DNA from 2 places in the Solibacillus sp. FSL H8-0538 genome. Region 1 is predicted to be linked to the other one. Evidence: riboswitches for the same ligand, from Rfam matches in the RefSeq annotation. Region 1 holds a riboswitch; the other holds the start of a gene.
What was found. Region 1 has a riboswitch for cyclic di-GMP ahead of MHH87_RS07135 (hypothetical protein). Riboswitches for the same ligand answer to the same signal wherever they lie in the genome.
Positions count from the first base shown of each region.

Region 2: linked by a shared signal. The riboswitch ahead of MHH87_RS16330 (hypothetical protein) and the one ahead of MHH87_RS07135 (hypothetical protein) in region 1 are both predicted to bind cyclic di-GMP.

Region 1 covers NZ_JBBOPI010000001.1:1,520,252-1,527,176, forward strand. The annotation lists gene tnpB (IS66 family insertion sequence element accessory protein TnpB) at 1-217, opposite strand, end outside; gene MHH87_RS07115 (hypothetical protein) at 214-408, opposite strand; gene MHH87_RS07120 (NAD(P)-binding domain-containing protein) at 792-1,844, shown strand; gene MHH87_RS07125 (MarR family winged helix-turn-helix transcriptional regulator) at 2,030-2,482, shown strand; gene MHH87_RS07130 (NPCBM/NEW2 domain-containing protein) at 2,730-4,163, opposite strand; gene MHH87_RS07135 (hypothetical protein) at 4,145-4,366, opposite strand; cyclic di-GMP riboswitch class I at 4,574-4,657, opposite strand; gene MHH87_RS07140 (metallophosphoesterase) at 4,870-5,706, shown strand; gene MHH87_RS07145 (uracil-xanthine permease family protein) at 5,950-6,925, opposite strand, start outside.
Region 2 covers NZ_JBBOPI010000001.1:3,413,584-3,418,741, forward strand. The annotation lists gene MHH87_RS16315 (SF0329 family protein) at 364-933, opposite strand; gene MHH87_RS16320 (M24 family metallopeptidase) at 1,409-1,819, opposite strand; gene MHH87_RS16325 (M24 family metallopeptidase) at 1,788-2,591, opposite strand; gene MHH87_RS16330 (hypothetical protein) at 3,158-3,622, opposite strand; cyclic di-GMP riboswitch class I at 3,659-3,745, opposite strand; gene MHH87_RS16335 (ATP-binding protein) at 4,068-5,158, opposite strand, start outside.

The sequences.
Region 1 (6,925 bases):
CTAATCGTTTATAAAGCATGGCGAAGCCATCTCCATCAAAATACAAACATTTATAACGGTCTTTACTCGTTCCAGAAAATAAGAAGATGGAATCACTATATGGATCAAGTTTAAAAGAATCCTGAATGAGTGTTGCGAGACCGTCAATACCTTTACGCATATCGGTCTTACCGCAAATAATGTAGATGTTCTGCACGCTCGTAAAATCATGCTTCATTGATTATTCAGCTCCTTCACGATCGTTTGGATGATGTGCTCATCTACGCCATTGAAGAAAGAGATTACTGCGGTAGCTGTTTTAATTACGCAGCTTGGATCAGAAGGAGATTGCGGTGAATTTGTAAATGAAGATTCGTCAATGATAGGGTCTAGCGACACGGGGACAATTGTTAGTTTAGTTGTTGGCATAGAAAACACCTCCCTTATTTGATATATCTATCGTACCGGGAGGTGCCTGTCATATATATGCGTTATTTGATTACGGGCTTACAAACCACTCATACAAGCGGTTTTTTATTTTGCTAAATTATTGTGTATTTATTTGCATAATGCAAGTAAGTGAGATATAAATATTTCATGAGGTCTATAAGGGCAAAGAATAACTGAGAGTACTTTATATTCATGTTCAGTCAGTATTTTTCTTAAATGCCTTCTAAATTCTAGTTATTTAGTTTAAATTTGTTTCTATTCCGTATGTAACGTGAAATCGAAAGGCAACGCGAATTGCGTAAATAAAGAAATTTCCTCATTGATAATAGTTGTGAAAAACAAGTAAATTGGAGGGTGTTGGCATGAAAGAGATACTTGATGCAATTGTTTTTGGAGGTGGTCAGGCTGGTCTTGCTACAGGTTATCATTTACAGAAGAAGGGACTACGTTTTCTGATTTTGGAGGCAAGTAATCAGATAGGCGGGTCTTGGCCAAGTTATTATGACAGTCTGAAATTGTTTTCTCCAGCAGGCTATTCCTCTATGCCGGGCATGAAATTCCCGGGCAATCAGAATCGTTATCCTCATCGAGATGAAGTCGTTCGTTATTTACAGGATTACAAGATAAAGTTTCAATTGCCAGTTATTTTTAACCAACGTGTAGAATTGGTCGAAAAAGATAGGGGAGGATTTTTAATTCGAACGATGACAGGGGATATTTTTCGGGCTCGAACTATCATTAATGCGACCGGCTCATTTAGAAATCCATTTTTGCCAACAATTGCAGGGATGGAGATGTTTCAAGGGGACATACTCCATTCTTCGGAATACCGAAATCCGAAGTCATTTCACAATCAGAGGGTAGTGGTCGTAGGAGGTGGGAATTCTGCGGTACAGATTGCAGTTGAGTTGACCGAAATGAGTCAGACTTCTTTAGCTGTGGTTCGACCAATCCAGTTTGTGAAACAACGTGTATGGGGCCAGGATTTGCATTTTTGGTTGAAGCTGATTGGTTTTGATACCTTCCCATTCTGGAGATTCGGGAAAACTGCACCGAGGTCAAAAGCAGTGAATGATACAAACAAATACAAAGAACGAATAACGGCAGGAAAACCCTATCAAGAACCGATGTTTACATCCTTTTATAAGGGGGGAGTCATTTGGCCGGACGGGATAAAAGAACCAGTGGATACCGTAATATTTGCGACCGGCTTCAGGCCACAATTTCCATACCTGCAAGCAATTGGCGCACTTGATGAGGAAGGTAGACCTTTACATAAGGCAGGCATTAGCATAGTTCCAGGTCTTTATTATGTGGGGCTGGAAGGGCAGCGTTCCTTTGCTTCTGCTACATTAAGGGGAGTAGGGCAGGACGCGGAATTTATTGTGAAAAAACTAGTGCAGTGTCTTAAATAATGACATGATTTGAATACTGAGTGCGCTGTTTTTTAAAGACTTTGAACTGCGAGAATATGCCTGTAATAGCTCCTCCAACCATCTAGAAAATACACTAATTTTACAATTAGTGTATTTTCCGAGTATGTTATTAAGGGGCGGTTATATTAATTGTACAATACGAGAAAAAATTAGGAGGTGAGGAAATGGAAAGCAAACGTGAACTATTCCAAGTTCTAACTCAGAGCTTTGGATATTTAAATAAAAAATGTTGTTCAGTTGGTTCTGTAGATATCTCACCTGTACAAAGTCACATTCTCTATGAGATTGACAAGCAAACTGAGCCTTCGATGCAACAAGTTGCCGAAATATTAGGAATGGATATTACTACCTTTAGTAGACAAATTCAAACTCTTATTAAAATGAACCTAGTTAAAAAAACACCTTCATCTACAGATAAGAGAGTATCCATTTTATTCCTAACGGTAGAAGGTAAATTTGTTGCTACAATAATTGATCAGACGATAAATGAATATTTAAATAATGTTTTCTCACATATGAATGAATTTGAACAAGAAACAGTCATTCGTTCACTAATTTTATTAAACAAAGCCATGACAAAATCAAGTATCTGCTGCACACCTCATTCTTTATCATAAGTGTGACTAAAATATTCAATTTGGCTCATTTAGTCCATCTATCGACACAAATAATGATTAGAATAGGAATATTATCAGTACAATTGAAAAAATTATGATATACGGCTATTTGTGATGCGTACAGGAAAGGTGCACTATATTTTTGTAATTCGGGCTTACAGTTATCCAACATCGAAAAGTTTAATAAATGACAAACTCCCTTGAAAATGAATTCATTTTCAAGGGAGTTTGTGTTTTCTGAGAAATTTTAGTTATTATCCAAAAAATATGTTAATTGTATAGTTGTATCTTCTTGTAACTTATAAGCTAGGACTAACATATACCAACCTTTATCTTCTACTGAAAGGTCTATTGCAAACTGATCTGCATTAGGTGCAAGCTGCTCAACAGCTACAGAAATTTCTTTATTGGTTTTCGTATGCCTAAGACCGATTTGGTAAGGATTTAAATAGTGACCGTCTAAGCCTTTTACTAGGTTTTCTACTGTCGTTACTGGTCCAGTTAAACTTTTCACTTCAACGATTTGAGGATGCGCAATCACAGTATCTAATTTAGTTAGATCTTTAAGTGGTGAGAAATCTGTTATCGCATTTCCTGAAATATCTAGTGAAACTAAATTCTTCGCGTATTGTAAGCCTTCAAGACTCGTTATTCGCGTAGTAGGACAATAAAGACTAGTGAGTTCATACAGATCACGTAGCGTTATTTCTCCAGTAAGTCCTAGTGTTTGCTGTATAGATTTCTTGAGATTGTTATCTTTTATAATGATAATTTGATTGAAGTCGATTGCTACTAACGTTGCTTTAGCCTGAATTAGTGCTCCTTCAGCTTGATCGATTTCTACCTGAGTAGCTTGCTTATTCGCAAGAAGTTCGTCCGCTTTTGCAATGCTAGCTAGTAATAAATTCACACTCTCAGATGTATAGCCTTCAGCATCAATGGCTTTCGCATCTTCAAAAGCTACTACTAAATCTTTTGTGAAAACTCTATCCGCGTTCGCGAAATGTAATTTAGCATCTCCCCATGATCCATGGTCAGAACCGTTTCCATTACCGCCGTCAGTAACGACTAACTTCAGCTCTTTGGCACCGCTAATATTCACTTCAATAAATTTTTGTGGATCTCTTGATTGCATTAAGCCACTGTCGAATTGTTTTTCTCCATCAACAATAACCTGGAATGTTACAGAACCAATTGAACCGTACATCTGACGGTCTACACCCACAAATGAAGTGAAATAATCAGCGTCTTTATCTGTTAAATCATAGACGATTGTTGAGTTAGAATGGGCACCAATACCTTTCTGGTAAGCCTTCTCACTGCCATCTTCTCCTGTTAATCGTAAAGTTTTGTGACTAATTGCTAGATCTTTCACAGGTACTGCATAGCTGTTTTGAGTAGAATTCCAATCGAAATCTGAAAGGAAATGAGCATCTTCCATATTCACGACAGAAATCGTTCGTTTCTTCGTGATTTCATTGCCGTCACTATCCGTTACAGTATAAGTAAGCTCATACTTACCAGCTCGATCGAAGTTTACTTGATCTGCTCCAGTCACTTGTACAGCGGCTCTTAAATCGCCATCTTCAGCATCCGTTGCGAAATATTTTCCGTTGATGTCGATAGGCGTTCCGGCTTTAGTAGCAACGGATTTAGGGACTGTCAGCTGTGGAAGCCCAATTTAAATACTTCATTGTAGGCAGTTAAAATGTCTTTCCCGTATAAGTCAAACTTTTTAACCGAAGCAATTGGAGTATTAGTAGTTGCTTCGGCTGAAGTCACGATAATTTTTCCATTCGGATTTTTACTCGCTAAAACATTAATTGGGCCACCGACTAAATTAAAAGCCAAGGCGGCTACTGCAGCAATCTTAACAACTTTCATTAACAATTCCTCCTGATGAATTTATTCCTAAGAAGCACATTAGAAAGACACATCTTGCCCAAAATAGGGCGAGATGCTGTCCCTTCATATCTACTAAAAAAAGCTACTCCAAAAAGAGTAGCTTTATTTTTATAAGGTAATCAAATAAATCCACACAAAATGCTTCATTTTTAATGAGCCTTACTAAACAAAAAGTAGAATGTACTCTTCGGCAACTGGCTGACATAGTTATAAACTTTAGTCCCTATAGCTTTGCGTCCCTAAATTTCTTTAGGTTTGCTTATTTAATTTTTCTACTACAAAGAATAGCATGATAAAAACTATTTCAATAGAATAATAAGCACTAGATTTATTACCTCACAACAGGGTAATATGGCAAAATTACATCATACTAAAACGATTTAAATTGTCATATTATTTGTATCTAACATTAAGTTATGAGATAGTAATAACATCAGAAAGTTATTTTAATATAGGATTTGCAGTAGCTGTGGGGGATAGGAATGCGAAAGCTTATTAAATTTTTACTTCTATTAGTTGTAGTAGGAGTGATCGTTTTTGTCTATGCAACATTTATCGAATCAAAGATATTAACCGTTACGTCTCATGAATTTTCATATGCAACACAGAGCGAGGAAAAAGGGACATCCATTAAAATTGCTCATTTTACAGATACGCAAGTTGGGGAATTTTTTAGTATGGAGCAGTTCGAGAAGGTTGTTAAGAAAATAAACAAACAAAAACCTGATCTCATAGTTTTTACTGGAGATTTATTTGATATGGGTGCAACAGAAGCGGAAATTCAAGAGATTATCTCTCTGTTAAAAGAGATGAAAGCGCCTTACGGTAAATTTTCGGTTTATGGTAATCGGGATGTAGGAGGCGGCATGGTCCGAAACTACGAACGCTTACTTACGGATGCTGATTTTACGCTTTTACAAAATGAAGAAACGACGATTATTTTTCCGAACGGGGAAGAACTACTCATATATGGATTAGATGATGCACTATTAGGTTCACCTGATATAGCTGGTGTGAACGATATGCTATCTCGTAATCAAAATACCCTTGTACTTTTACATGAACCAGATGTAGCAAAACAACTTGAGTCTACGAATCATGCATTAATTTTGGCCGGTCATAGTCATGGTGGACAAGTGTACCTACCATTTATCGGACCTCTTGCTACTACTTCATTAGCAGAAGAATACGTAAAGGGTTGGTATGCTCTTCCTGGTAATGTAAACCCTAATTTATATGTGAATACTGGGATTGGAAATACCAAACTGCCATTTCGTTTAGGCAACATCCCGCAAGTGGCTCTTATAAATCTTCAATAACAGGAAGAAAAGCGCTAAAGCGCCTGCTTAGCCCCGACAGCTGCTTGCGAGCCCGAAGCGACCTCGAGGGGCTAGCGCTTTAGCCTAGACGTTGCATTTACTTTTTTTAAAGTTGTCCACATGGCGAAATTTTATAATTTCCTTAACAGCAAAAAACTGGTTAGTATTTCTAACCAGTTTTTATTTTAGGGTTATTTAATTGTACTTACAAAATCTATTATTCTCTATGCTAATCCTATAAAACTATTTCACACTCGGTAATAATTTATTCAACACTATTGCTACGATGGCAGCTGTTGCGACAGGTGAGCTGAATAAATATTGCACTGTCGTTGGTAAAGAATATAAGAAATCTTTAGGAAGGAGTGTTAAAGCTAATGTTAAAATCATCGGAACAGCGATTACGTACATTTCTTTTTCGCCAATTCTTTCATTTTTCATCACTTGTAAACCGCTGATTGCAATGATGCCACAAACAATGACAAACACACCACCGATTACGGCTGAAGGAATGGCAGAAATCAAAGCAGCTAATTTACCTGAAAATCCAAATAATACAAACCAAGCCCCTGCAGCGACAAAGACATGTCGGCTTGCGATACCTGTGATCGAAATGACCCCTGCATTTGTTGAGTAACCGGTTACTGGAGTGGAGCCAAGTAAAGAAGCGATGAAACAGCCAATTCCTTCCCCGATAACGCCACGATTAATTTGTTTATCTGTTAATGGTTTGTCGATTACATTACTGACAGCAAACCATGTACCTGTTGTTTCAGCCATTAACACAATATAAATAATAACCATAGTAATGATTGCAGAAATATTGAAAGAGAAACCAAAGTCTGCAAAAGGAATTTGCGGCATGCTAAACCATTTTGCTTGAGAAACAGCTGATAAATCTAATACACCCATAAATTTAGCTGCGAAACAGCCTACGATTAACGCAATAATGACCGAAGTGATACGGAAAAAGCGACCTTTCGTATGGAAGAAAGAACCTAGCATAACGCAAACAATCAATACTACAGCTGTAATAAGCGCTAAATAGATGTTTTGGTTGATCGTAGCACCTGCACCGTTATAGATATTACTACTTAACCCAATGGGCATTAATGAAAGACCAACAACAAAGATAATCGTACCCCCAACAATTGGAGGGATGAACGTCTTCACAATCGTATTGAATACTCCTGTAAAGCCTAAAATAATGACTAAAATA
Region 2 (5,158 bases), 1.9 Mb from region 1:
TATATCAACACATATAAAAATGTTCATTGTAACATCTTTAACTGAATTTTATCGTTTTTCATTTGATTGCGTTAGCAAAATGTTAGCATCTATTCACACACTCCTCCTGTGTTGCTTGTAGGTCACAGAGGTATTAAATGATGTAGTCTTGTTAACCTAACTAAAACTACATCTTGAGTTCTGCATTTACTTTTATAAAAAGCTCTAGAGTTCTTCCTTCTGAGTTAACCACTGATCTTCCCGAATTAATTACTCTAATTGCTAGCTCAGTAAACTCAATAACAAATGTATAAATTCTCTTGGATTGAAAACGAAGGAAATCAATAAGTAATGAAAGATGTTCATGTAATGAGTTATTTATTCTCATAACGTACTAAGCCTTAGTTCATAAAAATACTGCACAATTGGATGCTTTAACTTCATCTTCTCAGTCATGTTTAAAATTCGTTTTTTTCCAACGCGTCTGTCCACTAAAGCTAGAATATTCAATAGGATATCATTGCTCTCTATGTTTTCCTCTATAGAAGTGGATAAAAACTTATTAGCTACAACGATAAAATTTGATTTACTTAATGATGACTGCGCTGACAAAAGCTCCTTTGCATATTCTGATAATTTTCTACCCCTTGCAATTACTTGTAGACGATCTTCCGGAACTATCCCCTTGGTTTCTTTTCTTACCGCTTCAATTTCCTCATTGCTGATAGGAATTTGGATATCTGAATCATTCTTAATTTCCAGCTCCGTCTGATACCATCTGATTAAGGTAGTACTATCACTCATATTGAGTACATTCTTTTTATCTACCGCAATATAACAAATTCCTGCTTTATCAGGTAAATAACGATAGCTGGTTGCACGGTATTCAACCCTTCCATATAATGCAGGACAGAGAAAGCTCTCCAGATTTTGCTTCAATTTGCTCCAGGCCATGTAATTCTCCTTAATTTTTATATTATAAATATTTATTGAGGCAGTCGTTCTATTATCCATAATACAATAACCAACACATCGATCATACTAAATACAAGATTTAAGTGTGACTTAAATTTCTGATGTATCGATAATAGTGAGAAAAGGAAATATCCAGACCGATGAAACAATAACTATAAGTAACATGGACATTCGGCTTAAGACAACAATATTATTTTAAAAGATATATCGGGCATATCGCATCAATAACAATCATCCCTACCACAAATAAGAGGTGACCCATCAGGGTCACCTCTTATTTTCATATTACTCGTTTCACCTATACTACAACACTATTCAACATAAACAAAACGAATTCGATTGACTCACTAAAATTGATTGTAGAAGTTATCAGGTTTGGTGTGGTAAGCATCACCGCGATTTGATACGCTAACCTGATATATATTTTTCATTAAACCTCATGCCAAACTTAACATCAAAGCTTCAAATACTTCTGTATAAACTTCCCTTTTAGCTTTGCCAATATGTTCGATTTGGTGATCGTCATATCTACTAGATCAGTAGGAAATGTTGTAAGAACTTCATAGCCATCCTTGGTTACACGGATGGTATCGGAGTGTCGATATCCGCCTACCCCCTCAATATAGATGCCCGGCTCAATCGTAATCACCATATTTTCCTCTAGTATTTCGTTGCTACCTTCTGCAATATACGGTCCTTCGTGATTTCGCAAGCCGACTCCATGCCCGGTACGATGTAATAAACGATTAAGTAGCCCATGTTGATCAAAATAAGCTCGTGCCTCTGCATCGATGTCTCCTGCCCTTACACCTGCTCGCACCATACTCAACGCCCTATTTCGTGCGTTTTGCATATGTTGGAACATTTCCACATCGTCTTTGGTAGGTTGTCCAAAAAAAAAAAAACGTCCGTTCACACTCTGCTGAATATCCGTTAATTCGAAAATAGGCCATCGCGACGTTCGGTCCATCCCCAAATCGATCACCTAACTCAGGAATACTATGCGGCATCGCACTTGTCGGTGCATTCCAAACTGCTGTGAGCACTGAAGTTGTGATTGGGTCAAATTGCTTTGTTTTTATAAGGTTGGTTTGTACTTTTTTTGATAAGGTAAATGGTTCTAACACACTGGCACCGCGATAAATCGTATTAAAAATATCCTCCATTGCTTCATCGCACACTTTAGCACTCATGCGAATTTTTTCAAGTTCATAGACGCTTTTCACTTTACGTTGTGCTTCGACTAACTGTGCTAAAACTAGTTCCTTTGCTTGCATGAGATGATAAACGTCTGTACGCACGTTACTCTCGATTCCTACTCGTGAATAACCTTGGATCAACTGGTTTAGTTTATCATACCAATTGCTGCCATCTGAAGATGGAAACTCCCAATAAGAAACAATATCATAATCGATAATACTTTTATGTACGTGGGATTCTTCAAGCTTTGGTACAAGTAATGTAGGTGTTTGATCGGGGACAATGATGATGAGAAAGGGGCGTTCCTCTGGTTTGTATGTAATGTTTGTGTAATACCAGATGTCTTCTTCGGCAGTAATAATATAAGCGTCATATTCGTTCGTAATTAACCTCTCTTGCAATTGCTTCATCCGGTTGGTTAGTTCTTGCTTGAGCATTCCTATCACCTCAACATTTTTTGCAATTCTATTATATGCAGTAATTTAGTGAAAAATGCCTTTTAGCTAGGTGAATGGAGTTTCTCAAGCATTGCTTTATTCATTATCTATTATTTAGCAATAGTAGCTATATGTTGTTTTCTTTAGCTCCATCTGCTTGTGAATAGGCTTGAAGAAAATTAAACTTTTCCTCAATCACTTCTAACATAACCCCTGGCTCAATCGAATCTATGTGATTTTTCAAGAGTACTTAATAGTTGATTCCTCTCATCAATTTGATTTCCGGGGATATGACGTTAAGTGTTCGTTGCTTGAAGAAGTCGTTGATCACTCACGGACTCACCAAACAATATTTAAACCCTCCGTTAGCACAAGTAAGGATTACTCAAATTGAACAAACATTAATGTAACAATTTCAAAGGAATATGTGTGTTGCACATTTTATGCTTTTTGTGTTTGTTAATAATACCTCTGAATTTATTTTCAGAAGAAAAAAGAAGCTTCCCAAAAGTTTGCACAACTAATGAGAAGCTTCGATAATAATTCTTTATGTTAGCATTTCACTTTCACCTTACATACAAACCCTTATATATTTCATCCGTAGATGATTCTCCTACTCCTAGTTGTAATTTTTCTAGCATATCATTATTCAATTTAAGTTGGATGCTCTCAATTTTACGATCTTCATCGATAGTAATTTGATGAATCAGTAAAAGTAACAAGCGTTTTCTTTGTTCCCTTGTTAGTGATTGTTTGAAAGCCTTTTGAAAATTTTGTAGTACGGCCTTTACTTGTTCAAAAGTCACTTCGCTAGAGATTGTTGTATTCAATTGTTCATTTAGTGGGTGCATTAAACCTTTTAATGAGGCAATTTGTTCCTCTAGTTTTCTAGCTTTCGTTTGATAGTCACTTTTAGAAATCACCTCATCCATGTAAGCGTCTAATAGCTTGGAAAGCTTTTTTTCTAAAGTAGCTAAATCATTTGCATATTGCTGATACTCCCTTTGAATAGGAGCAACATACAGTTCCATGACGGATCGAAATAAGGTTATGTCCACTTATTCGTGATGGGTAGCTCGGCGGTCATCACTTGAACAGTGAGAAGATCCGTGGCTTTACGTCACTGCCTTTCGACAGTTTTGCCGTTTTCCATATTTAATTGCCTGCTTCTCGGGTCGCTAAGCTCAATTGAAAATGATGTGATAAAAAGAACAAATGGCTGAACAACACATCGGCATCAATTCCGCTTCAATCTTGTAAACATGATCGTTCCGACGATGCTGGTAAATCAGGAACCGATCATTTTTCCAGGGTAATGGCATACCGGGAAATTGTAGTTACATACAGCTCCTGAGTCAAATTTTTATCCCGTGAAAGGCAAAAAACTCTCCGGCGCGCACATCAGCACTTTTATAAGTTGGTAATCCGTTCAGCAAGCATTAAATCGTCGAAATTTTTTTTGCCCTACGACTTCTATTAGGAAGAAGGAATAATAATAGAAAACCGTGTTCCCTTTCCCTTTTCACTTTTTATTTCTATATCTCCGTTTAATTCTTTTACAATACTGTATGCAATCATCGTACCTAGCCCGGTTCCCTTCTCTTTTGTAGAATAAAACGGCATAGCGATTCGATTTATCTCCTCAGAAGACATTCCAATTCCTGTGTCAATAATATCAATCACAATATGATTCTTTACCTTTTTCACATTAATTCGGAGCATCCCTCCATTAGTCATGGCTTCAATCCCGTTCGTTGCAATGTTAATTAAACACATTTTTAGATTATCGGTGTTGGCATGTATATAATAGGAACATTCTTTATCGCTTTCAACTTTAACATTATATTGGATGGCGATCGGTAAAATAACCTCTATTACTTGCTCAACAATTGGTCTAATATCTAATAATTCTCTTGCAACATTTTGTGGTTTTATAAGGGACAAATAATCGTTAATAACGAGTTGCGCTTTTTCTAACTCCATTAGCATGACTTGCAAAAAGTCATCCTTTTGTGTTTCAGAGATTTCGTTTTTACTAAACATCTGCATAAATCCATATACCGTAGTCAACGGGTTTCTTATTTCATGGGCTATAGACGCTGCTAATTCACTAGTCACAATAAATTTTTCTGCACGGTGAATTTTTTCTTTCATTTTAAACCTTTCTATCATTCCTTCAATTAGATAAAGAGACAATAAAACAGTCAGAATATTGATCACTATATAATTGAATAAAAAGTGAATAAAATCAGGTTGAACATTATCGTTTATCCGTATTTGGTTCATTAAAGCAAAGATAGAAAAGGAAATAGTGCAAAGAGACATAAGCAATAAGCTGAACAATATTTTTCTTTTTTTATAATAACCAGCAAGAAAATATTGGGATACCATAGTAATGGAAGTGGCCATAAAATATACAATAACTGCAGGGTAGACTCCGTTTCCGCCTAAGTAAAAACGGTAAGAAACAAATATAACAGTAATAAAAATAAAACTCCTAAAACCACCATAGAGAACAGCTAAAAGGATTGGGATAAGCCGTAAATCATATATGTATCCATAATTAA